DNA from 3 places in the Paucibacter sp. KCTC 42545 genome. Region 3 is predicted to be linked to each of the others. Evidence: predicted binding sites of a transcription regulator. Region 3 holds the regulator's gene; each other region holds the start of a gene.
The links. Region 3 encodes sigma-54, which starts transcription at its own class of promoters, with help from an activator protein. Its sites were predicted from a motif close to TGGCANGNAANCTGCTTT; they were not measured.
Positions count from the first base shown of each region.

Region 1: a site for sigma-54 is predicted at 8,497-8,514, ahead of glnA (type I glutamate--ammonia ligase). Genes of this name have one in related genera too.
Region 2: a site for sigma-54 is predicted at 2,657-2,674, ahead of cydP (cytochrome oxidase putative small subunit CydP). Genes of this name have one in related genera too.

Region 1 is NZ_CP013692.1:711,545-721,836, reverse strand. It holds gene AT984_RS03125 (MBL fold metallo-hydrolase) at 1-370, shown strand, start outside; gene AT984_RS03120 (solute carrier family 23 protein) at 337-1,623, opposite strand; gene AT984_RS03115 (hypothetical protein) at 1,682-3,343, opposite strand; gene AT984_RS03110 (DUF2628 domain-containing protein) at 3,340-3,654, opposite strand; gene ntrC (nitrogen regulation protein NR(I)) at 3,700-5,220, opposite strand; gene glnL (nitrogen regulation protein NR(II)) at 5,262-6,341, opposite strand; gene AT984_RS03095 (hypothetical protein) at 6,370-6,888, opposite strand; gene glnA (type I glutamate--ammonia ligase) at 6,995-8,410, opposite strand; gene AT984_RS03085 (competence/damage-inducible protein A) at 8,638-9,435, opposite strand; gene AT984_RS03080 (EI24 domain-containing protein) at 9,432-10,292, opposite strand, start outside.
Region 2 is NZ_CP013692.1:2,824,346-2,834,637, forward strand. It holds gene AT984_RS12285 (TlpA disulfide reductase family protein) at 1-283, opposite strand, end outside; gene AT984_RS12290 (ArsR/SmtB family transcription factor) at 435-791, opposite strand; gene AT984_RS12295 (sigma-54 interaction domain-containing protein) at 1,111-2,391, opposite strand; gene cydP (cytochrome oxidase putative small subunit CydP) at 2,684-2,866, shown strand; gene AT984_RS12300 (cytochrome ubiquinol oxidase subunit I) at 2,863-4,419, shown strand; gene cydB (cytochrome d ubiquinol oxidase subunit II) at 4,430-5,572, shown strand; gene petA (ubiquinol-cytochrome c reductase iron-sulfur subunit) at 5,647-6,261, shown strand; gene cydX (cytochrome bd-I oxidase subunit CydX) at 6,277-6,402, shown strand; gene AT984_RS12315 (hypothetical protein) at 6,493-6,903, shown strand; gene AT984_RS12330 (hypothetical protein) at 8,360-9,904, shown strand; one part of gene AT984_RS12340 (IS3 family transposase) at 9,882-10,125, shown strand; one part of gene AT984_RS12340 (IS3 family transposase) at 10,125-10,292, shown strand, end outside.
Region 3 is NZ_CP013692.1:3,974,430-3,984,721, reverse strand. It holds gene AT984_RS17070 (bifunctional diguanylate cyclase/phosphodiesterase) at 95-2,911, opposite strand; gene AT984_RS17065 (RNA polymerase factor sigma-54) at 2,977-4,491, opposite strand; gene lptB (LPS export ABC transporter ATP-binding protein) at 4,491-5,270, opposite strand; gene lptA (lipopolysaccharide transport periplasmic protein LptA) at 5,267-5,941, opposite strand; gene AT984_RS17050 (thiol:disulfide interchange protein DsbA/DsbL) at 6,081-6,746, opposite strand; gene AT984_RS17045 (SPOR domain-containing protein) at 6,801-7,523, opposite strand; gene argS (arginine--tRNA ligase) at 7,520-9,241, opposite strand; gene AT984_RS17035 (serine/threonine-protein kinase) at 9,308-10,292, shown strand, end outside.

The DNA of each region.
Region 1 (10,292 bases), 1.9 Mb from region 3:
CGAACCCGAGCCTCTGCGCCAATCGATTCTGCGCATGCTGAGCTACGCGCCCCGGCAGATCTGCCTGACCCATTACAGCCGCGTCGGCCAAGATGGTGATCTGGCGCGGCTGAGTGCCCTGCTCCTGCGCCAAATCGATGAGATGGAAGACCTGGCCCTGGCCACCCCGCCCTCAGCCGACCGGCATGAAAAGCTCAAGGCCGGCCTGGCCGAGATCTATTTGCACCACTTGGCCGCGCACGGCAGCGGCTTGTCAGTGGCGCAACAGCTGGAGCTGCTGCACATGGACATCGAGCTCAACGCCCAGGGCCTGGGCGTGTGGCTCGACCGGGAAGCTCAAGCCGGCTTGCGCAAGGACAGCAAGGCGTAAAGCAGAATCGCGCCAAAGGTGGCGGTGCCGATGCCGCCCAGCGTCATGCCGCCGAATTTAAGCGTGTAGTCGCCGGTGCCAAGCACCAGGGTGATGGCCACCACCATCAGATTGCGAGGCTCGGCAAAATCAACGCCGTTGTCGACCCAGATTTTGGCGCCAGCCACCGTGATCAGGCCGAACACCACAATGCTCACGCCGCCCATCACCGCCAGCGGAATGGCCTGGATCAGCGCGCCGAACTTGGGCGAGAAGCCCATCAAAATGCCCAGCAAAGCCGCCACAACAAAGATCACCGTGGAGTAGATGCGGGTGGCGGCCATCACGCCGATGTTCTCGGCATAAGTGGTCACACCCGTGCCGCCGGCCGCGCCGCTGACCATGGTCGCCAGGCCATCGCCCATGAAGGCGCGGCCCATATAACGGTCAAGGTTTTGGCCCGTCATCGCACTCACGGCCTTGATATGGCCGAGGTTCTCGGCCACCAGAATCACCACCACCGGCGCGATCAAGAGGATGGCCTTGGGGTCGAAGACCGGTGCGGCAAAGTGCGGCACGCCCAGCCAGGCCGCTTGCGCCACCGCGCTGAAATCAATCGGCTTGCCCAGCCCCATGCCATTGGTCAAGACCGCGTAAATCACGCTGGCCAGAAGCAGGCCCAGCAGAATCAGCAAGCGCTGCGCCATGCCGCGGCTGTACACCGCCACCAGGGCCACGCTCACGAAGGTGGCACCTTGCATCCAGGCATCAAAGCCGGTGGGCGCCATATTCTTGATCGGGATGGCGGCCAGGTTGAGGCCGATCACGGCGACCACTGCGCCAGTCACCACCGGCGGCATCAGCCGGTCGATCCAGCTGGTGCCCAGCCAACTCACCAAGGCGCCAACCAGAAAGTACAACGCCCCGCAGGCAATGATGCCGCCCAGTGCCACAGCAATATTGGCGTTAGGCCCGCTGCCGCCGTAGCCGCTGGCGGCTATCACCACGCCGATGAAGGCAAAGCTTGATCCCAGATAGCTTGGCACCCGGCCGCCCACCAGCACAAAGAAGATCAGCGTGCCAATGCCGCTCATCAGCACCGCCACATTGGGGTCGAAGCCCATCAGCAGCGGCGCCAGCACGGTGGCGCCAAACATGGCGATCACATGCTGCACGCCCATGGCCAGGGTCTGGCCCCAGGGCAGACGCTCATCGGGGGCCACGGCACGCGCGTCGCTGGGCGCGACCTCACGCCATTTCGGGAAGTAGCTCATCGGGTGATTCCTTCAATTAGATGGCTGGCAGTGTAGTGAAGTGCGAGCCCTTGAGGCGCTAGTCGCCGCGATCCGCGCCCGCCGCCACAGATAGCAGTCGCGCGAACAAGTCCGCCGCCAAGCTGCCCTCGTCTTCGCTCAGTCGCTGCAGGGCGGCTGGCTGCTGGCCTGCTTCACGCAGCAAGAGGTCAACATGCAGCCAGTCGGTGTCCCGGCCGCCCACTGCCACCACGCGGTGCAACAAGCCAAGCTGGGCCAGCTGTTTGATCTCAAAGCCGGTGCCGGCACGATGCTTGGTCATGCCGCGCAGATCGAGCACGATGGCAGCGCTGCACTGCATCAGCTGCACCACGGTGGCCTGCCAGGCGGTGTTGAAGCAGAACACCTCGTTGATGCGATAACGGCCTTCTTTGTCGGGCTGGGTGAGCAAGCGGGCCTGCAGATCCGCACGGCTGATGCCGGTCGGCAGAAAGAGCTCGTGCAAACGGTTGGCCAGGAACTTCATCAGCTCGTAGGGGTCGACATTCATGGCCACCATGTCCGGCCCGCCGATCTGATGCACCGCCCCCACAAAACGCCAGCGTCCCTGCAACAAGTCCAGCAAATCATGCCGGCGGCTGTCTGAAGAAAACACCCGCAGCATCAAAAGCTGCGGCCCGTGGCCGGCGTCGGGCTCGGGCCCCAGGGCCAGGGCATAGCTGGCGATGGTGCCGCCCAGCCAAACCAGCAGCAAGGCGGAGCCACTGCCTGGGCTGGGGCTGAATTCGGTGGCATAAGCGGCGCTCAGGATAGCCGCCCAGACCACCAGGGTGTAGAGGCTGATCAGCGAGACCTCGCTGAGCCATCCCCGCTCCAGCACGCGCACCACCAAAGCCAAAGCCGCAAAGCCCGCCCAAGTCCCCAACAGCATCAACAGGCTGTTAGACAAAGCCCCCAGCAACTGCTGCCCAGTGCCCGCCTGCGGGCTGGCCAAATCGGCCCAGCATGAGCCCAGCTGCGACTGCAGCAGAACGAGCGCTGCGCCCGCGACGCACAGGCCACTGAGCACAATGATGAAGAGCGGCAAGACCTGACCCCGCAGGCTGCGATGCAGGCTCACAAAATACATGGCCCCGACGAGCAGGCCGACCAACAGCGCCTCACTGCTCGAAGTCTCTTGTGCCTCGGCCGCATTGGCGGGCCAAGCTGCCCAGCACACCAAGGCCGCCAAAGCACAGCTGCTCAGCCCCAAGCCCGGCAGCCGCCAGCGCCGGCCGGCAGGCCAATTGACTTGCACTGCGCCCAGGCCCACTAAGGCCGCCAAGGCACTGAAGCCCAGCGCATCCGACAGCGGCGACCCGCCGCGCCCGAACAAGAGAAAAAGCCCAGGCAAAGCCACCCAAGCGGCCCAGGCGGCCAGCGAGGCCCGCTGAATGCGGCGCTCGCGCTGCATGGCCAGCGCCGCCAGACCTGCGGCATCCAGCGCCCCGCTGCGCGGCGCGGGGGCTGGCTCAGGCTCGGGCGGAGATGCTGCTTGAGCGGGCACATCGGCCCGCGCCACGCCAAGCTGATTCAGCCCCATCAGGCGGCTGACTTTCTGGCGGTAGCGGCGGCGCATCAAGGGCGCCATCAACACCGCAGTGAGCAGCGCGAAGAAGAGGCCGCCAATCGCCAGTTCCATCAAGGATGTATCCAGCATCCGCTCAGAGGCCGGCAAGGGTGAGCAGGCCGAAAAAATCATGACCCACCCTCCTCCTGCGCCACCTTGACCCAGTCATGGCGATCCAGATACCAGCGATAGCAGCGGCTGGTCAGCGCGCCGATCAACAGCGCTTGCAGCAACCAGAGCAGACCCGCCACCTCAACGGGCCAGATCGACTGGGCCAACAGCACCGTCGCCGTGGGCAGCAAGACGGCGAGCAGCACGACCCAGGCCTTGAAGCCATGAAGCAGCAGCCACAGCGGCAGCATGAAGGCGGCCACCCAGGAATAGCCACTCTCATGCAGCGCGGTGCGGCCGCTGGGATGTCGGTACAGACTCAACTTGCTCAATCCGCCCTCCCCTGCCTCAATGGCGCGGCCCTGCCGCGCGGGCGCTTACACGTCCAGGTCCAACTCTTGAATCTTGCGGGTGATGGTGTTGCGGCCGATGCCCAACTTTTGTGCGGCCTCGATGCGGCGGCCGCGCGTCACATCAAGCGCCGTGAGGATGAGGCTAGCCTCGAAGCGGCGCGTCAGCAAGTCCCAAACGTCCGGTTCACCCGCGCTGAGCAGGCGGCGAGCCTCGCGCGCCATTTCGGCCACCCAGGCATCGGGCCCGGCACCGAAGCTGGGCAAGAGATTGGCGCCAGGCACCAAGCCGGGGCCTGGTCCCGCCAAGGCAGTGGCGCCAGCGCCAGCAGCGGCCAGGCCTTCAGACTCGGCGTTAGGACCCATCGAGCCGGCGGCTCGCGGCTGCAGGCCATCGCCGGCCAGCAACTCGGGCGGCAGGTCCTTGGCTTCAATCATCTGGCTGGGCGCCATCACGCTCAACCAATGGCAGATGTTTTCCAGCTGGCGCACATTGCCGGGGTAGCTGAACTCGCTCAGGCGCGCCAGCGCGGCTTCGCTCAGGCGCTTGGGCTCCACGCCCAGCTCGGTGGCGCTGCGCTGCAGGAAGAAGCGCGCCAGCACGGGTACGTCTTCGCTGCGCTCACGCAAGGCGGGCAGGCGCAGGCGGATGACGTTGAGGCGGTGGAACAAGTCTTCACGGAACACGCCTTGGCGCACCCGTTCTTCCAGGTTCTGGTGGGTAGCGGCGATGACGCGCACATTGGCTCGCATGGGGCTGTGGCCGCCGACGCGGTAGAACTGGCCGTCAGACAAGACGCGCAACAAGCGGGTTTGCAGGTCCAGCGGCATATCGCCGATTTCATCCAGGAACAAGGTGCCACCATCGGCCTGCTCGAAGCGGCCGCGCCGGCTGGCCTGCGCGCCGGTAAAGGCACCGCGCTCATGACCGAACAGCTCGGACTCCAGCAAATCCTTGGGAATCGCCGCGGTGTTGATGGCCACGAAAGGCCCATCCGCGCGCGGGCTGTGTTTGTGCAGGGCACGCGCCACCAGCTCTTTGCCGGAGCCGGACTCGCCGGTGATCATCACCGTGACATTGCTCTGGCTAAGCCGGCCGATGGCGCGGAACACGTCCTGCATCGCCGGCGCCTGGCCTAGCATTTCGGGCAACTGGGCGGCGGCCTCTTCGGCCACGGCTTCGCGCTGGCTTTCTTCTTGCGCGCGGCGGATCAGCTCCACCGCACGCGGCAGGTCAAAGGGCTTGGGCAGGTATTCAAACGCGCCGCCCTGGAAAGCGGACACGGCGCTGTCCAGATCGGAGTAGGCGGTCATGATGATGACCGGCAGCAGCGGCAGCTTGGCCTTGACCTTGGCCAGCAGGTCGAGGCCTGAGCCGCCAGGCATGCGGATGTCGGACACCAGCACTTGCGGGCTGTCTTGCTCCAGGGCGGCCAGCAAGTCGCGGGCATTGCTGAAGGTGCGCACCGGCAGGCCCTCGCGGCTCAGCGCCTTCTCAAGCACGAAGCGGATGGAGTGGTCGTCGTCAACAACCCAGATGGATTTCATGCGGTGTGTTCCCTGTGCGGATCAAAGCAGATCGGGTTGGATCAAGGCAATGGCAATGTCATTCGAAAATCGGTCCGGCCCGCCTCGCTTTCGCAGTCCAACATGCCCTGGTGTTGTTGGGCAATGGTCTGCGCCAGCGTGAGGCCGAGGCCGGAGCCGCCTTCGCGCCCCGACACCAGGGGGAAGAAGATGCGATCCCGAATCTCGGCCGGTATGCCAGGGCCGTTGTCCTCCACATGCAATTCCAATGCCAAGCGCCAACGCTGCTTGCCGATGGTGACCTGACGAGCCACCCGGGTGCGCAAAAAGATGCAGGCGTCCCCCGCTTGAATGCGCGCTTGCAAGGCTTGCGCCGCGTTCTGCACGATATTGAGCACCGCTTGAATCAGCTGCTCGCGGTCCCCGCGGAAGTCGGGCAGCGAGGTGTCGTAATCGCGTTGTACCTTGAGGCCGCGCGGGTACTCGACCAGGATCAGCGAGCGCACCCGCTCGCAGACCTCATGGATATTCACATCACCCACCACCTGCGCATGGCGGTGCGGCGCGAGCAAGCGGTCCACCAGGGACTGCAGACGATCCACCTCGTGGATGATGACTTGGGTGTACTCCTGCAACTCGGGCTGCAAGTCCATGGCCAGCAGCTGCGCTGCGCCGCGGATGCCGCCCAGCGGGTTCTTGATCTCATGCGCCAAATTGCGGGTCAGCTCCTTGGTGGCTTGCACCTGGTCGAAGCTGCGCTCTTCGCGCTCTTGGCGGTTTTGCTGGGCGTTCTCGATCAGCTCGACCAGGATCAAATCGTCAAACTCGGTTTGCGACACGATCACATGGACCGGCAGATCTTCCACCGTGAAGCCAGGGCCACTGGGCCGCGTGCCGCGGCGCAGCACGGCGTCAAAGCGGCTGCTGGAGTAGCTGTTACGGGCCAAGCCCTGCACGGCATCGCGCAGGCGGCTGGCGTCAACAAACCAGTCGTACAACTGGCTGCGCTGTACCGCACGGCGCGATAAGCGCATGGCGTTCTCAAACGCGGCATTGGCGAACAAGCATTCGCCGTCGGGCTGCACCACCGCCACCATGGTGGCCAGGGTGTCAAAAGCTTCGAAATTAGGGCTGTGGGTCATGGGGAGGTGGCCGGCCCAAAGGTCAAACTCAGGGCAGCTTGCTGATCTCTCGTTTCAGGGCCTGAACATCACTCTCTTGCCGGCTGACATTGGCCTTGAGCTCAAGCATGCGATCCAGGTAGCGCTGGTAATTGCGCTCGTCACCGCGCCGCTCGGAGTTGCTGGCCAATTCGCGCTGGGCAGCGGCCAAGCGTTCTTCGGCTTCGCGCAACTCGGTCTCCAGCACGCGGCGGCGTTCGCCGTCGCGGCTGCGCTGCTGGCCGGGCTCGACGCGCTGCGCTTCAGAACCGGCACTGGCGGCACTCGGCGCCGCAGCGCTGCCGCTGCTGGCGGGCCGGGGCTTGCTCGTCTGCATCACCGTGATGGGCGTGCCTTCGATGGTGCGGCAACCCTGCGCCGCCGCCTCCTTGGCCGAAAGCGCGTCGGTGTAAAGCACGGGTGGGCCGGGGCAGCGGTAAACCGGTGCACCCGACTGAGCCTGCACATGGGCGGCAGCAGCCACCAAGACGGTGGCCAGACAATTCTGCAAAGCGGATCGAATCAGCATGGCGCGATTGTGGACCAAGTTACTTGGCGGCAATGCGACAAAGACAGGCACAAAAAAGGGCAACCGAAGTTGCCCCCTTGTTCAGCTCAGGCGAGCCGCACGCGGTTTACAGCGTGTAGTACATGTCGAACTCGACCGGATGCGTGGTCATGCGCATGCGCGTGACTTCTTGCATCTTCAGTTCGATGTAGGCGTCGATGTAGCTGTCGGTGAACACGCCACCCTTGGTCAGGAAGGCACGGTCCTTGTCCAGATACTCCAGCGCTTGTTCCAGGCTGTGGCAAACGGTAGGCACCAGCGCGTCTTCTTCCGGCGGCAAGTGGTACAGATCCTTGGTGGCGGCTTCGCCCGGATGGATCTTGTTTTCCACGCCGTCCAAACCAGCCATCAGCAGGGCCGAGAAGCCCAGGTAGGGGTTCATCAGTGGATCGGGGAAGCGTGCCTCGATGCGGCGACCCTTGGGGTTGGCCACGAAGGGGATACGGATCGATGCCGAGCGGTTGCGGGCCGAGTAAGCCAGCTTGACCGGGGCTTCGTAGCCAGGCACCAGACGCTTGTACGAGTTCGTACCGGGATTGGTGATGGCGTTCAGTGCACGAGCGTGCTTGATGATGCCGCCAATGTAGTACAGGGCGAACTCGCTCAGGCCACCGTAGCCGTCGCCGGCGAACAGGTTCTTGCCGTCCTTCCAGACCGACTGGTGCACGTGCATGCCGGAACCGTTGTCACCAACGATGGGCTTGGGCATGAAAGTGGCAGTCTTGCCGTAGGCGTGGGCCACGTTCTGGATCACGTACTTTTGCAGCTGTGTCCAGTCAGCGCGCTCAACCAGCGAGCTGAAACGGGTGCCGATTTCCATTTGGCCGGCATTCGCCACTTCGTGGTGATGCACTTCAACCGGGATGCCCAGTTGTTCCAGGATCAGGCTCATTTCCGAGCGCATGTCTTGGCCCGAATCAACCGGAGGCACGGGGAAGTAACCACCCTTGACGCTCGGGCGATAGCCGGAGTTGCCGTGGTCGTATTCCTTGCCGGTGTTCCAGGCAGCTTCTTCGGAGTCGATCTTGACGAAGCAGCCGGACATGTCGACGTTCCAGCGGATCGAGTCGAACACGAAGAATTCGGGCTCAGGACCGAAGAAGGCGGTGTCGCCCAGGCCAGAGGCCTTCAGATAGGCTTCGGCGCGCTTGGCCAGCGAACGTGGGTCACGCTCGTAAGCCTTGCCATCGCTGGGCTCGACCACGTCGCAGCTCATGATCAGCGTCGGCTCTTCGAAGAAGGGGTCGATATTGGCCGTGTTGGGATCGGGCATCAACAGCATGTCGGAGGCTTCAATGCCCTTCCAACCGGCAATCGATGAGCCGTCAAACGCGTGGCCAGAGACGAATTTGTCTTCGTCGAAATGCGACACGGGCACAGACACATGCTGCTCCTTGCCACGGGTATCGGTGAAGCGGAAGTCAACAAACTTGACTTCGTTTTCCTTCACCATCTTCATCACGTCGGCGACGGTCTTGGCCATCAATAGCTCCTAGCGGGTAAATCTTGGGTGGGACTCAAAGAAATTGTTCGACAGGCACGTCGGTCAACATGCGCCGTGCTGTGTATTAAGCAGTTTGCGTGCCAGCACGGTGCATGGCCTTGCGACCGGGCGCCCAGCGGAATTATGCGGGGATTGCCGGGGCTTGCTAGCGCTTTGGCAAAAACAAACTCCCACGGCAGCCCTGTTTTGGTGCCAATCGATTTGGCTCATCGCACCATTTCAGTGCTGATGATGGCACCAAAATCGAGCACGCCTGTTTTCAGTGCGGCGTAGGCGGCCTCCATCTGCTCGGGCGCACCCTTCACGCCCAGCTCGATATGGCGGCCCCATTGCGGATGATCGACGCTGGGCAGGCTGAAAACCTTGATGCCAGCGAACTGCGCTTCCACCGCTTCCATCAGCGGCGTTAGCGAAGCTTCCATGGCGCCCTGCACGATCAGCGAGCGCTCTTGCAGCCCCACCGTGCGGTGCAGATCGGCATGCCGCTCATCCAGCACCCAGGCCATCATCGGATGCGCCATCACCGGGAAGCCGGGCACGAAGTAGACCGTGCCGACCGAGAAGCCGGGAATCTTGTTGAAGGGGTTGGGGATGATTTCGGCACCGGCTGGGAACACGCCCATCTGCAGGCGGCGCAGCGTGTCGCCCGCTTCAGGGTCAGGGCTTGCCTGACCCTGCTCTTGCGCCATTTGCGTGATGCGCTGCCAGATCAGTTCCTTGGCCTCGGGATGTAAGACCAGCTCGGCCCCCAGGGCAGCGGCGGCCGATTGGCGGGTGTGATCGTCCGGCGTGGCGCCGATACCGCCGCAGCTGATGACGAGATCGCCGCTGGCAAAGGCTTGGCGCAAATGCTCGGTGATCTGCGCCGGGTCGTCGGCCAGGTATTTGGCCCAATCCAGCTGCATGCCGCGAGCGGCCAACAGTTGGATGAAAGTGCTCATATGCTTGTCTTGGCGCTTGCCCGACAAGATCTCGTCGCCAATGATGATCAGGCCAACTTTCATGGGGTTTGCTCCTGCGCTTGAATCACGGACAGCTGCTCCGCCTCAATCACCGGCCCGCCCTGCCCACCCTGTACGCCCTGCCCCCGTGACATGCGCAGCTCCTGCAAGGCATTGAGCGCATAGTGGATGAACCACAGGGTGGAGAAGGCAAACACCAGGGTGTAGAGCCAGATCGACACCAGCACCAGCAGCGGCGCCAGCGCCACCGCCATCACGCCAAAAGCCCAGATGGCGGCGGGTGCTGCGCCCAAGAAACCGGTCACCAAGCCCAGGGTCATCATCGGCACCTTGTGGGCGCGCATCAGCTGCCGGCATTCCTGCGCCGAGGCATGCTCGGCCAGGGCATCAAAAGCAAACACCTTGTAGCTGAGCCAGCCGAAGATCAACGGCGGCACGATCAGGGCCAAGGGCGGAATCAGCCAGAAGGGCAGACTCACCAGCAAGGCGAACAGCGCCAGCACCGAATGCACCAGCGACCAAGCCAGCGACTTCCAGAAGGTGCCGCCCTGTTTTTTCTCCAGCATGGGGAAACGCCGCTCGGCCACCAGCTTGATCAAGGTGGGCGTCATCATCAACGCCACCAGCAGCAGGCTCAGCACCACAATCACCGGCAAGGCAAAAGCCAAGACCAGCAAGGGCGCCAACGCGCTGCGCAGACCGCTGGCGCCGACACTGTCGAGCCAACCCAGCAAGGAGTTGATCAGCTGCCAGGACTCCAGCGTGCTGCGCATGCCGGTCACCGCGTCTGCCCAGAAAAAATAGCCCAAGCCGAGGGCCAGCGTAGCCGACAGCAGCAGCGGCAAAAACGACATGGCGATCACCCGCGGATGCAGGCAATAGGCCGCCGCACGCCAGAA
Region 2 (10,292 bases), 1.2 Mb from region 3:
ACCATCCAACCATGGCGTTCCATCCACCATCGCGAATGTCGAGCAATGCCCAAGGGTTGGCCAAATAGGCCTGTGCATGTTGGGCCACGTAAGCCAGGCGAGCCAACAACAACCCGAAGAAGGCCGAGTTCAGAAGCGCGTCGCCAGCCAACTTGCGCAGACTTGGCCCGTCCGCCTGACGCCGCAGCAGCAACTGAGTTATCCCGAGCGCAAGTAGCGCGGCCAGCAGTATCAACACTGGCGAAAGTGGAATCGCCAGGAGACCGAGTGCGACGGATTGCATGGAGCTTTCAGTTCAGTTTGGCTTCGTATCGGCAGCGGAGCAGATGCTCTTCTCCCCTTCCCGGCGCAGGCAAAGCAAAGAGCCTGTAGGCAATGAACCTGAGCAAGCTAGCGGCTTTGCTGCAGCAATCAAACAAGGCCTGGCCTTGCCTTTAGCGAGCTACAGCCGGCATCAAGCGTTCCTTGGTGTCAATTTCGGTCTCAGGGTCGAGTTCGGCCGCCACTTGGGTGCAGACCGCCCGGCACAGCGTGGCGACCCGGTCGCTTTGCAGTTTGTAATAAATTTGGGTGCCTTCACGGCGTTTGGACAGCACGCCACTGCGGTACAGCGTCGACAGGTGCTGCGACATATTCGGCTGTGTGGTGTCAATTTCGCTCAACAACTCGGAAACATTCTTCTCGCCATGGCAGACCGCGCTGATGATCTTCAGCCGAATCGGTGTGGACAGGAGTGAAAACAGTTCAGCAACCGATTCAAAAACCTTGTCTTCGGTTTTGCGCGGATCCATGATTTTCTGTTGTTCTGGTCGGCGCATCATTGTATTTGCATTCACCGATATAGCTGCCAGGGAGCTATTGAGTGCTCACTTGAATTTGTAAAACCCCTTGTTAACACTGCGGCCTCGGCCGTTGACTCCTCCAGGAGCATGCCGAAGATTCACTTCGATGTTGCATTGCTCGACCATGCCAAGCAGGGCCCACACCGCCTTGACGCACGCCATCGGTCGGTAAACGCCCGAGGTGTACTGGCCGACTTTCGGACAACGTAAACGGGACAGCGACACTCCTTGATCAAGCGCTGAGCCAGGGCTATACCCGCACCAGACCTCAGGAGTCAGCGTCCAATCTAGCTAGCCGCCGGTACAGCGTTCGAACGCTGACGCCCAGCTCTGCCGCTAGGTCGTCGCGGCTACCGCCATGCCGCTGTAAGGCGGCGCGTAGGGTCTCGTCTTCGAGCTGACGCAGCTTGCGACCATTAGTTGCCGCTTGCGGCGCGCAACACGAACCGCCGCCAGCAGTTGCGCCCACTTGCAAGGCAGCCAGAATGGTGAGCGCATCGATTTGCTCACCGTCACTGAGTAGCGCTGCGCGCTCCAGCACATTGCGCAACTCTCGCACATTGCCTGGGAAAGCGTAGTCAGCCAGCACACGCTGTGCCCCGGGTCCTAAAACTAGCTTGCGGCCGGCAGCAACACGGGCTAGCAATGACTCCGCCAGCAAGGGAATGTCTGCCCCCCGCTCGCGCAGCGGTGGCAAATGGATAGGAAAGGTGCTGAGCCGGTAGAACAGATCCTGCCGAAAGCGCCCATCAGCCACCATCGCGGCGAGGTCACGGTGAGTGGCCGAAACCAAGCGCACATCAGCGTGTCGCAAGTCGGTGCTGCCGACGCGGCGATAGGTGCCACTCTCCAGAAAGCGCAGCAGTTTGACCTGCATGGTCAGTGGAATATCGCCCACCTCATCGAGGAACAAGGTGCCGCCGCTTGCCGCCTCGACCAGGCCCGCCTTGACGCCATGGGCGCCGGTGAAGGCCCCCTTTTCGTGACCGAACAACTCACTCTCGAAAAGGGCATCGGGCAGGCTGGCGCAATCGACCACAACCAGGGGCTTGGCCGCCCGCACGCTGGCGTCGTGAACCGCGCGGGCCACCAGCTCCTTGCCGGTACCAGATTCACCGAGCAGCAGCACACTGGCTGGCGAGGGGCCAACCCGTGCGACCAAGCCCAGCATGTGCTGAAACGACGGTGAACGCCCCACCAAGCCCTCGGACGCAGGCACACCGCGCGCCACCGGCAGCGACTCCATCTTTTCAGCAAAGTAGACCTGCCGCCCGCTGGCATCTCGCAGGGGTGACAGCTCAATGTTCACATAGGCTTCGCCTTGCGGCGTATGGTGCAGATGCAATACACGCTCGCGGCGGCCACTGGTGCGCGCACGGGCCAATGGACAGGACTCACCGGCTTGGTCACAGGGCACGCTGATGCCATGCGAGACCTCATAACAGTGACGGCCGATCACCGAGTTGTGGGGGCTGAAGCGCTGTCGGTAGGCCAGATTGGCCGCCACGATGCGGTATTGATCGTCGAGCAGGATATGTGGCTCGGGCATCTCTTCCAAAAAAGACAGCAACTCGAATGGCGCACCTGCCGGCACCGTTGGCGTAGTGAACTTGTCTATGGCGTTCTCCCTGAGTTGGCAGCAACTGTCTTTGCGCTCGACCCGGACGTCGACCGATCAAGTGCCACAAATGTCAGTTAACTGCCATTTGTGGCAGTTGTCAATTCAGCAATTCTGGCAGAAGCGCTTGATCCCACGATGCGCCTCTATGGGTAAAGCACTCTCTGTGAGCGGGCTTTTCCACGAGGCGATGGGGTGGCATGGCACTTGCGAATGGGAAGGCATGAAGCACCAGTCATTGACCCATCACCTCGCCCTAGCAATTGCCATCAAGTTGTTGGCACTGTTGCTGATTTGGGGCCTTTTCGTGCGCCCGCTTCGGGTCGCAACTGATCCACAGCGTACTGCTGCTCACCTAGCTGGAACTGCTGCTTCCGCATTTCCCGCTTCTGGAGCTCAGCCATGATTTCTGAACAACTCGTCGATCTCTCTCGGCTGCAGTTCGCCGCCACTGCGATGTACCACTTCCTGTTCGTGCCATTGACCCTGGGCATGGTTTGGCTGCTGGTGATCATGGAGACGGTCTACGTGATGACCGGCAAGGCAGTGTGGAAGGATATGACCCGTTTCTGGGGCAAGCTCTTTGGCATCAACTTCGCCCTTGGCGTCACCACCGGCATCACGCTCGAATTCCAGTTCGGTACCAACTGGGCCTACTACTCGCACTACGTCGGCGACATCTTCGGCGCGCCATTGGCTATTGAAGGCCTCATGGCCTTCTTCCTCGAAAGCACCTTCATCGGCCTGTTCTTCTTCGGCTGGGATCGCCTCAGCAAGACTCAGCATCTATTGGTCACTACCTTGATGGCAGTCGGCACAAATCTATCGGCACTGTGGATTTTGATCGCTAACGGTTGGATGCAAAACCCTGTCGGCGCTGAGTTCAACTGGCAGACCATGCGCATGGAGATGGTGGATTTCTGGGCCATCGTTTTCAACCCCGATGCGCAAGCCAAGTTCGTGCATACGGTGTCGGCCGGCTATGTGACCGGTGCCATGTTTGTGCTGTCCATCTCCAGTTGGTACTTGCTGCGCGGACGCGATGTTGAGTTTGCGAAGCGCAGTTTCCGTGTTGCAGCTGCTTTCGGGCTGGCCAGCGTTTGTTCGGTCATCGTGCTTGGCGATGAAAGCGGCTACACCGTTGGCGAGGCCCAGCAGACCAAGATGGCGGCCATGGAGGCCATGTGGGAAACCGAGACTGCGCCGGCCAGCTTCAATGTGATCGCAGGCATCAACGAAGCCGAGCAAAAGAACGACTGGGCACTCGAAGTGCCTTATGTGATGGGCATGATCGGCACCCGCTCGCTCAGCAAGCAGATCCCCGGCATCCATGACATCAAAGCCCGCAATCGCGAACGCATTGTGAATGGCATCAGTGCCGTGATCGCGCTGGAAACGCTGCGCAAGCACCGCGACGACCTCCAGGCACGCCAAACACTCGAACTCACCAAGGGTGACCTCGGCTTCGGCCTGCTGCTGAAGAAATACACCCGTGACGTCAGCCAAGCCACGCCGGCCATGATTGACAAGGCCATGAACGACACCGTGCCGCGAGTAACGCCCATGTTCTGGAGCTTTCGCATCATGGTTGGCTTAGGTTTTGCCATGTTGCTGCTCTTCGGCTTAGCTTTTTGGAGCACCCTGAAGAGCGAATGCCGTGCCCGTCCCTGGCTGCTGCGCTGGGCCGTGCTGATGTTGCCTGCGCCGTGGATTGCCTGCGAGCTGGGCTGGTTTGTGGCCGAGTACGGTCGCCAGCCTTGGACCATCTACGGCGTACTGCCCACCCATCTGAGTGTGTCGACGCTCAGCGTTCAGAGCCTGTACGGCTCGCTGGCTGGCTTCGTTGGGTTTTACACCGTGCTGCTGATCATCGAGGTCTATCTGATGATCAAGTTCGCTCGGCAGGGGCCGGGTAGCTTGGGCACTGGCCGCTACCAATTCGAACCGACTCACGCCTGAGGAGAGCGTCATGATGGATTACCCCACTCTCAAGCTGATTTGGTGGCTCTTGGTCGGCGTGCTGCTGATCGGCTTTGCCGTGATGGACGGGCACGATATGGGCGTTGGCACGTTGCTGCCCTTCGTCGGGCGCGGCGATGAGGAGCGCCGTGTCGTCATCAACACCGTTGGACCGCATTGGGACGGCAACCAGGTCTGGTTCATCACCGGCGGCGGCGCCATCTTTGCCGCCTGGCCGCTGGTCTATGCGACGGCTTTCAGCGGCTTCTATTGGGCCATGCTACTGGTGCTGTGGGCCCTGTTCTTCCGACCGGTCGGTTTTGACTATCGCAGCAAGATCCAAAACAGCACTTGGCGCAAAACCTGGGACTGGGGCTTGTTTGTCGGAGGCAGCGTGCCACCGCTGATCTTCGGCGTGGCTTTCGGTAACTTGCTGCAAGGCGTGCCATTTGAGTTCGACGACTATCTGGTGTCCACCTATAGCGGAAGCTTCTGGCAATTGCTCAATCCCTTTGCGCTGCTGGCCGGCGTGGTTTCGAGTGCAATGATCACCATGCACGGCGGCATCTATCTGGCCCATCGAACCGAAGGCGAGATTCAGGCCCGCGCCAAGCGCAGCGCCAGCGGCGCGGCCTTGTTCATGGTCTTGGCATTCTTGGCGGCTGGTTTGTGGCTGCGCTTTGGTGGCATCGAGGGCTACGTGATCACCTCGGTGATTGATCCCTCTGCTTTGCCCGATCCCTTGGCCAAGACCGTGGTGCGGAGCGCCGATGCCTGGTGGGGCAACTACCGGCTTTGGCCTGCGCTGTGGACATTGCCGGCCTTGGGTCTTGCTGGCCCGTTGCTGGCCACCGCGCTGCTGCATGCTGGGCGGACCCTGTCTGCCTTTGTGGTCTCGTCCCTGGCTTTAGCCGGCGTGATCGGCACTGCCGGGGGCGCCATGTTCCCCTTCCTCATGCCCTCATCCAGCATGCCTGCGGCGAGCCTGACCGTCTGGGACAGCGTATCCAGCCACCTCACACTGAGCATCATGTTCTGGGCCACGCTGATCTTCATGCCCTTGATCGTGATCTACACCAGTTGGGCCTACCGTGTGATGCGCGGCAAGGTGACGGTGGCTCACATTCGAGCCAATAGCCACAGCGCATATTGAACTTTTTGTTTCGAAGGCTTGTACGGCGCAATCTGCGCTGCAAGCCTTGAAGAACGCCCCACCAGGAGTCCCGCATGAATACTCACAAGCTCTCCACCACGATGCCGGCCGAACTTGCCGACGATAGCGAGCGGCGCCATTGGTTGCTTGCCACCGGCGCAGCTGGGGGTGTTGCCGTCGTTGCCACCGCCCTGCCCTTTGTGGCTAGCTTCGCGCCCAGCGAACGCGCTAAAGCGCAAGGTGCCGCGGTTGAGGTAGACATCGACGACTTGGCGCCAGGGTCGATGAAGACCGTTGAATGGCGCGGCAAACCGGTCTGGCTGGTGCGACGCACGCCGGCCATGCTGGCCAGCTTGGCGAACCTGAAGACTCAACTGGCTGATCCGGATTCGCGGCGAGACGACTTGCCCGAGCCCTTGCGCAACGCCGGCCGCTCACTTCACCCCGAGGTCTTCGTGGCCATCGGCATTTGCACGCACCTGGGCTGCTCGCCGACGGCTGTGGCTGCCGGCTCGGGCAACCCCAATGTTGATGCGGACTGGCCTGGGGGCTTCTTTTGCCCCTGTCATGGTTCTACTTTTGATCTAGCTGGCCGGGTGTTCAAGAACAAACCCGCGCCAAGCAATCTCGAAATTCCGCCGCACCGCTTTTTGAGCGCAACGCGGCTTGTCATCGGCGATAGCGCCTGAGAAAGGAACTGCACCATGTGGTATTTCGCCTGGATGCTCGGCGTCGGCTTCGCTGTACTGCTGGCCGTGATGAACGCAATGTGGGGAGAGTTGGCCGAGGAACGGAGGCAAGCCGACGACGTCCAAACGCCGACACCATGAGCAAGACACAAAGCCAAGGCCAGGGCAAAGCTGCCGTTCACGGCCCGAGTCTGAGCTCGAAGCCGCGTATGTCGCCGATGGGTGGAATGAATGAGTTGGTTAAGCCAGGGTGGCTTTGGGCACTTGCCTGATGCGGTCGCGCTGATGCAAAAGAAGTGCATTGAGATCACGCGAGACGATGCAAAGGGATACCTGACCTCGAACTATCCGGTCGGCAGGGTAAGGGACTTCCTCGACCCAGACTGCTTGGTAACGCTCGCCGTTTCACCGACCCAGGCGTTGGTGTTTGCAAATGAGAGGACTTGCCAGACATTCTCCAGATCGCCAAGGGATAAGATATGGCGCTTGATTGATCTTCAAACGCTGGAGAAGGCGATTTATGCCTTCACGCTTTTCGCCGAATTGGATCCGTTCATTGAACGTCATCTCCAATGGGATCTGCTGCGGGAGGTTGAGCGTCACGACTACTTCGCCTGCGCGATGCAAAGACCCTATGAGTGAAGTTCATCGGTAGGTTGCGGCTGAACACCATCGGCAATCAACCTCAAGGCGCTCTCGATCTGCACAAGTTTGGAACTGTTGCGTCTAAGGTAGGGGTCTCGCGAACGATTGCTGCGCAGCGCAAACAGGCGCGGGGCAGAGAGCCAACGCATGTTCAGATGCACCATGGGACTTCCTGGAAGCGGTCGTCCGCGGCTGTCAGCTTCTGGCCGGCCGCGTGAATTCAACGAGGACGCACGAAGACACGCAATGGGCGCGATCCCGACAGTGGTGGCCGGCTGCAAGGCTGATCGGAGACATTGAGCCTCGTACCGTGAATGGCGGCTGCCGCTGCATACCCGAAGTCCAGCTAATTTCGGCATTAGGCTGACACCTGTCATTTGATGACGTCATCCTGTAAGTCGGCGGGTGCGCTAAGCCTACCTTCGCGAGCACCGGCTTAAGACTGGAACGCGGCATACGAGACTGGTCGATTGGTCGCACATCGCCGTCGCCACTCGAATCCTAGAAGGCAACTCTGTTATCGCAGCGGACATGGCCGAGGAGCAATTCAATCGTTAGCTGAAAGATGAAGGCGAGTAGTAGCTTGACACGCTGATCGAGTTGCGCCGGATTCTGTAGTTCGATGCGAGCGACGAGCCAGTACGCCAGGTAAACCGGCGAGAATCGTCCCGCCACATGTAATCCTGTGGCCAGATGCCCGCCCCGTTGCGAGACTACTCCGCCCCCCATGATAGAAAACCTCGACCGCCCACTCCGGGCTACCAGCGACAAGCTCCGCGCAGACATGGATGCAGCCGAGTACATGCGACTGGCGGCCGGCCCTATTTTCGGCAGTTACATTTCAGACACCTTCCAGGCTAACAGCATGGCAATGACCGCGCGCTTGGCCGACCCAGCCGACGAATCCCGCCGTTCGCAGCCCGGGCGATGAAAAATGAGTGACAGCGAACTCGTCCGATCAAGTCGAGATGGAGATCAGTTCCATTACCTGTGGGCCGCGCAGAGGTGTCTGGGGCTTTTGTCCCTCAGTTCAGACCTTGTAGCGGTGTCGATTGAAGGACCTTCATCGCAGGAGGGCGGAGGCGGCCAGACCGTTGAGGCCGGCGAAGAGGTGATTGATGTAGGCGAGTACTACTGACCTTGTCCCCAAAAAACGGAGTTCTTAGCTCGTGATGAAATCAGAGCGAGGAACGATGAAATGAGTCAGCAAAAGCAGGTGCGTGGCGGCTCGCCGACCTTGGCCGCTTCTCGGACATCGATGCCATCGCGACAGCTGGCATTCGAGTCGTTGGCTTAGCGCTTGCCATGATTTCCGTCTTGCAGACGGTCGGCCTTCGACCGTCTGTGGACGTGGTCAAGCGGTCAGCCAGGGTTTGCAGCAGAAGGTACAGCTCATCCTCAAGGCGAGCTCGCGTATCGGACGGCACGTGCGGCTGAGCTGATCTACGACTATGTGGACCGAGACAAGCACTTTGATTGGGAAAGAAGCGTCGAGGCAGTTATATCGCTTTGCCCGAACTCGGCCGTTGCGATTCTTAGCCGCTGGAGAGATCGTCGCTTTGGTCGTTGGCGACGCCTGTTGCCCGTTACGGTCAAGCATCTTCTTAGGTCTGGGAGCCTGAATCCGTGGATCGGACTGTCGATGATTGGTTTTCGGGCCGACTGGGACTATGCGCCTCACCTCTCCCTGATTCTTGACAGTCTGGAAAGGCCATCAGACAAGGCGAAGGCTGCAGAGTTCTATCTTGACAAGGTTCGACTGGAGTCCCCCACACTTGAGGCGTGGCTAGCGATCAGGAAGGTGACTGTCGCAAACGGATTGGCTCTCAACGATGTCGAAGCTGAGATTGCGCGCGAAACCCAGCGCCAGTCTGCTGCAAACCCAAAAGGCGCCCGGGAAGAGCCTGCAGTTACTCATGCTGCCAAACCTGAGGCTAGCCCTGACTGGAGTCGCGTGTTTGGACTGCGCAAACTGCATGACCACGTTGATCTGCGGGCGGCGTACGCAAACTACAGGGCGCAATCCGAACGAAACAACGCCTCCGAGTTCTTGACTCGGGCGCTTGATCACGTGCAACCGGGGGAAGAGGCTGCGATAGTCGCTGCGCTGGAGTCCTTCACCGAGTTGGACCTTTGGGACTACCGCAGAGTGCTTTCAGCGATTCCCGAGGAGTGGCTCACTCGAATCTCAGTCAGGCCGGCGCTGCGCTCGTTGATAGGAGGTGTCGTAGCGACACATTGTCTCGACATGGCTCCGGGTACGTTTTATGAACGATTGCCACTTGATTTGGCCAGCCATCTGTCGGGGTACTCGCGACCTGAGCTTTGTGCGCTTGCACTTGACGCAATCGGCAAGTCGCATGTGGTGCTAGACACCCAGAATCTCTTCAGGGTTGTTAATCTACTCTCCGAGACAATGACGCTGAGCGAGTCCCAAACTGCGCTTGCGTATGGACTTGAACTTCTCGATAGCGCCATGCGGCCAACCGACGGTGACGGTCCTTGGAAGCCAGCGCTGAGTCCTGACGCGACTCTCGAAGCGAACGTTGCCGGCTACGTTTGGGCCGCATTGGCGTCACCTGAGGCCTCGATTCGTTGGGAAGCTGCTCATGTGGTTCGGAATCTCAGCGGCTTCGGGCAGATTCAAACACTTGATGCACTAGTGGGGCGGTTGGGAAATCCAGTTTCAGGCCCATTCGCCGACCAGTCCCTGTTCTTTTACTCGCTACACGCGCAGCAGTGGCTGCTCATCGCATTGGCACGAGCAGCCCAGGAAGTGCCAGAAGTTGTCGGGCGTCATGTCCCGGTGCTACGAGAAATCGCGCTCGGCCGCGAAATGCACGTCCTCCTGCGTCGCTTCGCCGCCGACTGCCTCATCAATGTCGCACGCGCGGCGTCGGGTGTCATTGACCTGCACCCTCCCAGCCGTACCAGCGTAATGGAGAGGAAGTCCATCAACCAGGAGAATGATGGACATGAAGAAGAGCAGATTCACTGAGGAACAAATCATTGGGTTCCTGAAGCAGGCCGAGGCCGGCATGCCGATCAAGGAGCTGTGCCGGCAAGGCGGCTTCAGCGACGCCACGTTCTACAAGTGGCGGGCCAAGTACGGCGGCATGCAGGCCACGGATGCCAAGCGACTGCGCGAGCTCGAAGGCGAGAACGCCAAGCTCAAGCGCCTGCTGGCAGAGGCCCACCTGGACATCCACGCGCTCAAGGACGTCTTCGGCGTAAAGCCCTAGCCCCGCAGGTCAGGCGCGACGCGGCGACCCAGATGATTGCCCAGCACCATCTGTCCGAACGCCGCGCGTGCCGCCTGGTGGGGCTCTCCAGAGACAGCTATCGCAACCCGCCCGTGGTCGATGAGGCCACGCAGCAACTCAGCG
Region 3 (10,292 bases):
TTGGGCCTGATTGTCCCAGTTCGCGGCCAGGCTTGACCAGAGGGTGCGGAAATCAGGCCAGTGCCAGCGCCGCGAGCCTGGCCTGAGCTTGCCTTTAGGCCGGCAGCGGCGCGTCGGCAGGCCTGTCTTCGCTTGTGACTTGAGTCAGCAGGGGCTCGGCAGTTTGCGTCTGCCCGGCCATGGGCTTGGGCCATTGCAAGGCTCCGGCGACGAAGGCCTCGATGGGCATGGGGCGGCCGAACAAATAGCCCTGGTAGGCATGGCAACCCAGCTGCGCCAGCAGATCGCGCTGCGCCTCGGTTTCCACCCCTTCGGCGATGACGTGCAGGCCCAGGCTGTCGCCTAACTGCACAATCGCATGGGCAATGGCATGGGCATTGGGCTCGCTGATCAGGTCGCGCACAAAGGATTGGTCGATCTTGAGCTGCTTGAGCGGCAGGCGCTTCAGGTAGGCCAGCGAGGAATAGCCGGTGCCGAAATCATCCAGCGACAGGCCTACGCCCAGGCGGCCCAGCTCCGTCATCAGGCGGATCACGCCCTCCACATCGTCCACCAGGGCGCTCTCGGTCAGCTCGATCTTGAGGCGCTCGGTGGGGGCGTTGCTGCGCGCCAAGATTTGCTGCAAGGTGGACAAAAAGCCCTTGTGGCGGAACTGGACGGCACTGACGTTGACGGCCAGGCTCAAGCCCTCCAGCCGCGGCTGACCGGCCCACAAGGCCAGCAGCGCGCAGGCCTGCTGCATCACCCAGGCGCCCAGTGGCACGATCAGGCCGGTCTGCTCAGCCAGGGGGATGAACTGCGCGGGCGAGATCCAGCCGCGCTGCGGATGCTGCCAGCGCAGCAGCACTTCGGCGCCGGTCAACTGGCCGTGCTGATTGACCTGGGCTTGCAGATAGAGCGCGAACTGGTCGTTCTGCAGGGCGCCGCGCAGGTCCGCCTCCAGCGTGGCGCGCTCGGCCATGGCGGCCTGGGTGACCGGGTCGAAGAAGCACAGCTGGTTGCGGCCGCCCGCCTTGGCTTGGTACATGGCGTGGTCGGCATGTTTGAGCAGATCTTCGCTGCTGCTACCGTCGCCCGCACCCCAGACCTTGATGCCGATGCTGGGCGTGCTGTGATGCAAATGGTCTTTGAGCTGGTAGGGCTGGCCCAGCACGCGCAGGATCTTTTCGGCTGCCGCTTCGGCATGCTGGGCAGCCTCGGCGTAGTCCTGGCCCAAGTCCTGCAGCAGTACCACAAACTCATCGCCGCCCCAGCGCGCCACCGAGTCCTGCGCCCGCACCGTGCCCAGCAGGCGCTGTGCGATGCTTTGCAGCAGCAGATCGCCCATCCCGTGGCCCAAGGTGTCGTTGAGCGACTTGAAATTGTCCAGGTCGATGAAGAGCACCGCGCCGTGGCGGCCCTGGCGCTGCGCCGAGGCCAGGGTTTGGTTCAAGCGGTCCAGCAGCAGGCGGCGGTTGGGCAGGCCGGTGAGCGGGTCGTTGAAGGCCAGTTTCTCGATCGCGGCCTCGGCACGCTTGCGTTCGGTGATGTCGCGCGTCAGGCCGATGAACAGGGGCTCGCCATCGCGCTCGATGCTGGACACGGCCAGGCTCATCGGGAAGTTGCTGCCGCTCTTGCGCCGGCCGGTGACGTCGCGGCCAACCCCGATCACGCGGGCTTGATTGCCGCCCAGGTAGTTGCGCAAATAGCCATCGTGCTGGCTGGCTTCAGGCTCGGGCATCAGCAGACTGACATTGCGCCCGATCACCTCCTCGGCGCTGTAGCCGAACATGCGGCAGGCCGAGGCGTTGAAGCTCAGGATCAGGCCGCGCGCGTCGATGGTGATGACGCCGTCCACCATATTGTCCAGAACGGCCTGGGTGTGCTGCGCTTTGTCGTGGTCGCTGCGCCGCTGGGCTTCGCGCAACGCGGCGATGCTGCGCAAGCGACGTTGGCGCAGCCACAGCGCCAGGCCGCTGACCATGGCCAGCAGCAAGCCGGCCCCCAGGGTTTGCTGCCACTGGCGCTGCCAAGGCGCTTCCAGGGCGCTGATCTGGCGACCCACGGCAACGATCAAGGCGCGGTTGGTTTGTAGGCCCGGGGTGCGCACGGTTTGCAAGGCCGTCAGGCGCTCATCCCGGCTGACCAAGGCCAGGCCTTGCTGCACGCTGGCGTCTTGGCCGCTGGCCAGATGGCGGGCCAGTAGCGAGCCCGGCCGGTCCAGCAGTCGGCGGCCCATCCAGTCATTGTTCTGCGGGCGCAGGCTGTAGAGCATGCCGTCGGCGTGAACCAGGGCGCTCCAGGTGTCATCCGAGGTTTGCGCCGTACCCAGCACCAGCTTGAAGTAGTCGGGATCCAGCGTCACCATGGCCACGCCAGCGAATTGCCCGCGCGCATCGAACAGCGCCCGCGACAAGCTCATGGTGTACTCGCCCAGCGCATTGCTGTAGGGCGGCGAGACATAGAGCATGCCGTACTGTGGCGCCGTTTTTGGCATCAGAAAGTAGTCGCGCGTGCTGGCGTCGAAATTGGGCAATTCGGCCAGGGAGGTGGCTCGCATGCGCCCGCGGGCATCGATGATGGCGGCCATGCGCACACCGGGCATGGCCTGGGCCAGGGCGCTCAAAAGCGGGCGAGCATCTTGCTGCATCTGGCTGTTGCGCCATTTGCCGTGGGAATCGTCGATGGTCTGCAGCGCTGCCTGAATGCCATGCAGCTGTTGGGCCACGATGCCGTCCAGCACTTGCACCAGACCTTGCAGGCGCTGGCTTTCTTGCTGCTGCAACTGGGCGCGTTCATGCCTGAGCCAAATACCGGCAGACACCGCAACGATCGCGCAGACCAGGGCGAACACCAGCCACTGTGCGTGAAATTGTTGAATGCAGAAGGCCGAACCGGGGCGGTTCGCCGAATGGGGGGCTGGGCTGGACATGGTGGGCGAGGTGAGGGAGCGTCACCTTAGCGAGTCGCTCCTGCCTCAGCCTTGATGCAGATCAATCAGCAGGGTTTGCGCAAATTGGCGGGGGCGATCTTCAGCGCTTCGCGGTATTTCGCCACGGTGCGCCGCGCCACCTGGATGCCTTGCTCTTCCAGCATGTTGGCCAAGGCGCTGTCAGACAGCGGCTTGTTCGGCGCTTCCGCCTCAACGAATTGCTTGATCAGCGCGCGCACGGCGGTGCTGGAGGCATTGCCGCCGGCCTCGGTGCTCAGGCCCGAGCCGAAGAAGTACTTCAGCTCAAAAGTGCCGAAGGTGGTGGCCATGTATTTGGCGGTGGTGACGCGTGAGATGGTGGACTCGTGCAGGCCCAGCTCGTCGGCAATCTCGCGCAGCACCAGGGGCTTCATGGCCAGGGCACCGTGGGTGAAGAAGCCTTTTTGCCGCTCCACGATGGCTTTGGAGACACGCAAAATGGTGTCGAAGCGCTGCTGGATGTTTTTAATGAACCAGCGCGCTTCCTGCAGCTGGCCACCCAGCGCGCTATTGCTGATGCCGCCGCGGGTTTGCCGCAGGGCGTTGGCATACATCTCATTGATGCGCAGCTTGGGGGCGACCTCGGGGTTGAGCATCACGCGCAGCTCGCGGCCGACCTTGCGCACGATCACATCCGGGATCACTGCCTGCGACTGGCCTTGCGCGAAGCGCCGCCCCGGTTTGGGGTCGAGGGCGCGGATCAGCGCTTGCGCTTCGCGCAGCAGGGGCTCGTCGGCACCGGTCAGCGCCATCAGCTTTTTGCTATCGCGCTTGGCCAGCAGTTCCAGATGTGATTTGCAAATCAGGATGGCGATCACCTGCGCCGGGCTGCGCGGTAGTGCGCGCAATTGCAGCGTTAGGCACTCGGCCAGGTCGCGTGCGCCGACGCCGCCGGGGTCCATGTTCTGCAACCACTTCAGGGCGATGCGCAGATGGTCCAGCAGCTCTTCTTGTTCCTCGGCATCAGTGGTGAGCGCTTGGGCGATGTCTTCCAGTGTGTCTTCCAGGTAGCCGTCTTCGCCCAGCGACTCAATCAGCACTTGCAAGGCCATGCGGTCGGCCTGGCTGAGGTGCATGCCGGCCAGCTGCTGATTCAAATGCTCTTGCAGGCTGATTTCGGCGAACTCCTGCTCGCTGCGATCGTCGTCGCCGTCATTGCTGGCGCTGCCGCTGTTGTGGTTGCTGGGCAGCTCGCGGATGCCGTCGAAGTCATCGCGCTCGGTGCCGTTCTCCCAGTCGTCGCGCTCGGTGCTACCGAAGTCTTCGGCCCGCAACTCCGGCGTGCTCTCGGCGTCGGCGCCGCCGCCCAGCTCGGTGTCGGCGCTGCTGTCGTCGGCGGCGCTGGCGCGTAGCGGCTCGCTGATCTCGGGCGCGGCCACGCTGATGTCATCCTCGGTATCGAGCAGAGGGTTCTGCGCCATCATTTGCTCGATTTCCTGGTTCAGCTCCAGGGTCGAGAGTTGCAGCAGCCGGATCGATTGCTGCAATTGCGGGGTCAGCGAGAGATGCTGGCTCAGGCGCAGCTGGAGCGACTGTTTCATCACATGCGGAAGTTTTCGCCGAGATAGACCTTGCGCACATCGGCGTTGTCCACAATCTCGGCGGGCGTGCCTTCGGCCAGAACGGCGCCTTCGCTGATGATGTAGGCGCGATCGCAAATGCCGAGGGTTTCGCGCACATTGTGGTCGGTGATCAAAACCCCGATGCCGCGCGCCTTCAGGAAGCTGATGATGCGCTGGATCTCCAGCACCGCGATCGGGTCGACGCCGGCGAAGGGCTCGTCCAGCAAGATGAAGCGGGGCTGGGTGGCCAGGGCGCGCGCGATCTCGACGCGGCGGCGCTCGCCACCCGAAAGCGCGGGGGCGGGGCTGTCGCGCAGCTTTTCGATGCTGAGGTCGTGCAGCAGGTTTTCCAGCAACTCATTGATGCGCGCCTTGCTCAGCGGCCGGCCATTGGCATCGAGTTGCAATTCCAGCACCGCACGGATGTTCTCTTCCACGGTGAGCTTGCGGAAGATCGAAGCTTCCTGCGGCAGATAGCTCAGGCCCAGGCGGGCACGCTGGTGGATGGGCAGGTGCTGGACTTCTTTGCCGTCGATATGGATCTCGCCGGCATCGGCGCGCACCAGGCCCACGATCATGTAGAAGCTGGTCGTCTTGCCGGCACCGTTGGGGCCCAGCAGACCCACCACCTCGCCGCTGTCCACGCCCAGGTGCACGTTCTTGACCACTTTGCGCACACCATAGCTCTTGGCCAAACCGGTGGCGTCAAGGCGGCTGCGCGGCGCGCTGCTGCCGCTGATTGGGGGCGCGCTGCTCATGGCGCCTTTTTACTGCTGGGCAGCTGGGTGCTGGGTTGCAGGGTCAGGCCAGAACTGGCTGCGGGCTCAGCGCTTGCTGCCGAGCCTCGCGGCATGATAACCACGCGGACGCGGCCGGTGGGGTGGGGCGAGGTCTTGCCGCCGTCCAGCGTGAACACTTCGCTGCGGTTGTCGTACACGATCACGGCGCCGCTGACCTCGTCGGCCACCGAGCTGCCCATGGTGCGATGCACCACCGCATTGCCGATGAAACGCACGGTGTCGCTGCGGGTGTCGTACTCCACCTGATCGGCAAAGCCTTCGATGGCCTCGCCGGGGATGTCTCGTGCCTGGCGGAAGGACACCTGCTTGCCGGTCTGGCCATTGGCATAGGCCTGAAAGTAGCCGTCACCGGTTTCACGCACATCAATGCGCTCGGCCTTCAGCAGCAAGCTGCCCTTGCTGAGCACCACATTGCCGTTGAACTCGGTGCGCTGGCGCGCCATATCGACCCGGCCACCTTGGTCGGAGGCGATGTTCAGCGGTTTGAACTGGTCGGCCTTTTCGGCGTGGGCGATGGTTGCGGCGCCGAGCATCAGCGCCACGGCCAAGGCGACACGGCCAGCGTTGGCGATGTCTTGGGCGACGGCTCTGGCGCTAGGGCGGGATGGGCGAATGCAGGGTGTTTTCATGGCGGCACAATTCTTGCAGACCATTCTAGCCCTGCATCTTCAAGCGCAGCCCGGCGCCACCCCAAATTGCAGGAGCGGCACCTAGGCTGAAGAGATCGACCCGCCGCGCGCGCAGCACGGCAGGTGTTGCAAGCGGGCCTCAGCCCTTGCTTGAGCGTACCAGCTTGATCAGATAGTCCGTCACCGCCAGCGCTTGCTGGCCATTGACGATCTCACCGGCACCGCGAACGCCAGCAATGCTGGGCGAAGTCAGGTAGCGGCCGGCGATGCCGATGGCGGGCACGCCGTCGATGCGGTACTCCTCCGACAGCTTGCTGGCTTGCGCGCACTTGGTTTGCACGCCGAAGGAGTTGTAGGCAGCGGTGAACTTGGCCATGTCCAGGCCCAGGCGGCCGGCCAGGGCCATCACGGCCTTGTCGTCCTCGGGCATATCGCGCTGGAAGGCATTGAACACGGCGGTGTGCACTTCGGCTTCCTTGCCCATCGCTTCGAGAGCGAAGAACAACTTCTGGTGCGATTTGATGTTGGCGCGGAAGCCCACATGCACGCGGCGGAAGTTGACGTCGGCGGGCAGCTGCTTGCTCCAGGCCTCGATAGTGGGATCAAAGGTGAAGCAGTGTGGGCAGCCGTACCAGAAGAACTCCAGCACATCGATCTTGCCGGGTGTGGAGGGCAGTGCCTGAGACAGCTTCAGGTATTGCTTGCCTTCCACCGGCGCGCCTTGCGCCAAGGCCAGGCCGGGCAGACTGCCGGCACCCAGAACGCTCAGGCCCAGAGTGGCGGAGAAATCGCGACGCTTCATCATCGGTGAGATCCTTGGAAATAAAGGGGAGTGAGAGGGGGTGAACTCAAGCCGCCATCAGCGCTTGACGGTGACCAAATTGGCTTCCATGCCGGCGCCTTCAACCTTGCGCTGCTGCGCTTCGGCTTCGTCGCGGGCATCGAAGGGGCCCAGGCGTACACGGTAGACCGTGCGGCCGGATTGTTCGCGCTCGGTGATCTTGGCGCTCAGTCCCTGCATGGCCAACTTGGCGCGCTGGGCCTCGGCGTCGTCGGACTTGGTGAAGGCACCGGCCTGCACGAAGTAAACGTTCGGGTCGGCGGCGGGCGCTGCAGCGGCTGCCTTGGACTCGGGCTTCTTCTCGCTGGCGGCCTTGTCGCTAGTCTTCTCAGCCGCCTTTTCGGCGGCTTTGGCAGGGGCGGGGGCCGGCACTTGGGCTGGCACGTGGGTGGTTGCAGCAGCCGGGGCGGGCTCAACAGCGGTGGTGGCGGCGGCAGGCGCCGTGCTTTGCACCGGGGCAGGCGTCGTCACCGGCGCCGGGCTGACCACGCCGCTGGCGGCCTTGGCGCCAGCCTTGCCGGCCAAGGGGGCGTTGGGGTCCCAGTTTTTGTTGCGCAGGGCCTCTTCGGCGTCTTGCTCCGCCGTGCGCTGCGGCACCTTGTTGATGAAGGGGATGGGCACCTTGGTGATGTAGAGCGCCACGCCCAGCGCGACGGCCAAGCCGACCAGCAGGCCAACGATCAGGCCGAGGACGAAGCCCCCCTTTTGTCCCGCTTTTTGATTCTTGGCCCCAACGCTCATGTGTTCTCCGATGTTGTCGTCACCACGGCTTCACGCGCCATCACCTCAGGGGCGCTGACACCCAGCACGGTCAGCGCATTGGCGATGACCTGGCGGGTGGCCGCCAGCAGGGCGACCCGGGCCAGGCTCAGCTCGGGCGTCTGATCCAGCACGCGCTCGGCGGCATAGTAGCTGTGATAGCTGCTGGATAGCTCGCGCAGATAGAAGGTCAGGTCATGCGGGGCCAGGCCTTCGGCGGCGCGGGTCAGCATGGCGGGGTAGTCGGCCAGCTTGAGCATCAGCGCGGCTTCGGTCGGGGCCGTCAGCAGGCTGAGATCGGCGCTGGCCAGTACGGCGGCATCACCACCTCGCGAGACCCAGTTGCGGATCACCGAGCAGATGCGCGCATGGGCATACTGCACATAGAAAACCGGGTTCTCATCGTTCTGCTTCAGGGCCAGGTCGATGTCGAAGGTGAACTCGGTGTCGGCCTTGCGGCTGATCAGGAAGAAGCGCACGGCGTCGCGGCTGGTCCAGTCGATCAGGTCGCGCATGGTCACATAGCTGCCGGCGCGCTTGGACAGCTTGACTTCCACGCCGCCCTTCATCACCAGCACCATTTTGTGCAGCACATAGTCGGGGAAGCCTTGCGGGATGCCCACGCCGGCCGCCTGCAGGCCGCCGCGCACACGGGCGATGGTGCCGTGGTGGTCGGTGCCCTGCACATTGATGCACTTGGTGAAGCCGCGCTGGAATTTGTTGATGTGATAGGCCACATCCGGCAGGAAGTAGGTGTAGCTGCCGTCGGACTTGCGCATCACGCGGTCCTTGTCGTCACCGTAGTCGGTGCTGCGCAGCCACAGCGCGCCGCCTTCTTCAAAGGTCTTGCCCGAGGCCAGCAGCTTGGCCACGGTGCTTTCCACCGCGCCGCTGGAGTAGAGGCTGGACTCGAGGAAGTAATTGTCGAAGCGCACGCCCACGGCTTGCAGGTCCAGGTCTTGCTCGTGGCGCAGATAGGCCACGGCGAACTGGCGGATGCTGTCGAGGTCGTCCACATCGCCGGAGGCGGTGAACTCGCGGTCATCGGCCTTGACGGTCTTCTTGGCCAGGAAGTCGTCGGCGATGTCCTGGATGTAGTCGCCGTTATAGGCCGATTCCGGCCAGCCCGCATCGCCGGGCTTCAGCCCTTTCAGGCGGCATTGGGTGGAGTTGGCCAGGGTGGCGATTTGCACGCCGGCGTCGTTGTAATAGAACTCGCGGGTGACTTGCGAGCCTTGGGTCTGGAACAGGCTGCAGATGGCGTCGCCCAGGGCGGCTTGGCGGGCGTGGCCCAGGTGTAGCGGGCCGGTGGGGTTGGCGGAGACGAATTCCACCATCACATGCTGCTCGTTGGCGGGCTGCTTGCCGAAGTCGGCGGCGGCGCTCAGCACCTCGGCCACCACGGCTTGTTTGGCGGCGGGCTTGAGGCGGATATTGATGAAGCCGGGGCCGGCAATTTCCATCGCTTCGACCCAGCGCTCAAAGGCGGGGCGGCGCTGCAGGGCCTCAATCAAGGCCTGCGCCAACTCGCGCGGGTTCTTCTTGAGCGGGCGCGCCAATTGCATGGCGGCCGTGCAGGCATAGTCGCCCAGGGCGGCTTGCTTGGGGGATTCGAAGGCGGCTGCCAGGTCGGCGCCGGGACTGAGTTCTTGAATCGCTTCGGCCAGGGCGGCGAGCAGTTCTTGCTTGGCTTGGATCATGGCGCGATTCTAAGTCGGCGCACCGCCAGCGGATTCGTCGGCCCCACAGGTTCTATGATGCCGGGCATGTCTGACGACGACACCTCTTTGCCGATCGAGCCCAAGCTGGATTTGCCCGCCTACATCGGCCGCTACAAGATCTTGCGGCGCTTAGGCGAGGGCGCGACCAGCGATGTCTTCCTGGCGCTGGACGAATTCAAGGGCGGCGAGGTGGCCATCAAGCGCATGCGCGCCTGGGCGGTCACCAGCCGCAGCGGAGAGGGCAGTGACTACGGCAGCCGCTTCTACGCGGCCGAGGCGGCGCTGGCCGGCCGCTTGCAGCATCCCAATGTGGTGCAAATCCTCGACGCCGTGCCGGAGCAGGACGCGCCCTATTTGGTGATGGAGTTTGTGCCCGGCCTCACGCTCAAGCATTTCTGCCGCAGCGACCGCTTGCTGCCGCTGGACCAGATCGTCGAGCTGGGTTTCAAGTGCGCCATGGCTTTGTCCTATGTGTTCCGCCAAGGCGTGATTCACCGCGATGTGAAGCCGGCCAATTTGCTGGCCGTGCTGGATGCGCAGGGCCAGGTCACGGATGTGAAGGTGAGCGACTTCGGCAGCGCCCTGAATCTGCGCTCCGATGCCACCCAGGTGCACCGCGTCGGCTCCCTGGCCTATATGCCGCCGGAGCAGATCGAGGGCGGCGATGTGGATTGCCGCGCCGATATCTACGCCCTGGGTGCCGTGCTCTACCACCTGATTTCGGGCCGCCCGCCTTTTGATGCGCCCAGCCAGATGGCGCTGATGCACCAGATTTATCACCAGGCTCCGGCCACGCTGGTGGGCCAGCGCAGCGGCGTGACGGCGGAGTTGGACAGCGTCATCATGCGCGCCCTGGCCAAGCACCCCGAAAGCCGCTACGCCAATTGGGAAGAGTTTGGCCGTGGCTTGTCCGAGCTGGTGGCCAAGCAATTGGTGCCGCTGGCCAGGCTTTATGAAGTGAAGGATTCCGAGCGCTTCAATATGCTGCGCGAGCTGGAGTTCTTTGCCGACTTCGGCGATGTCGAGTTGT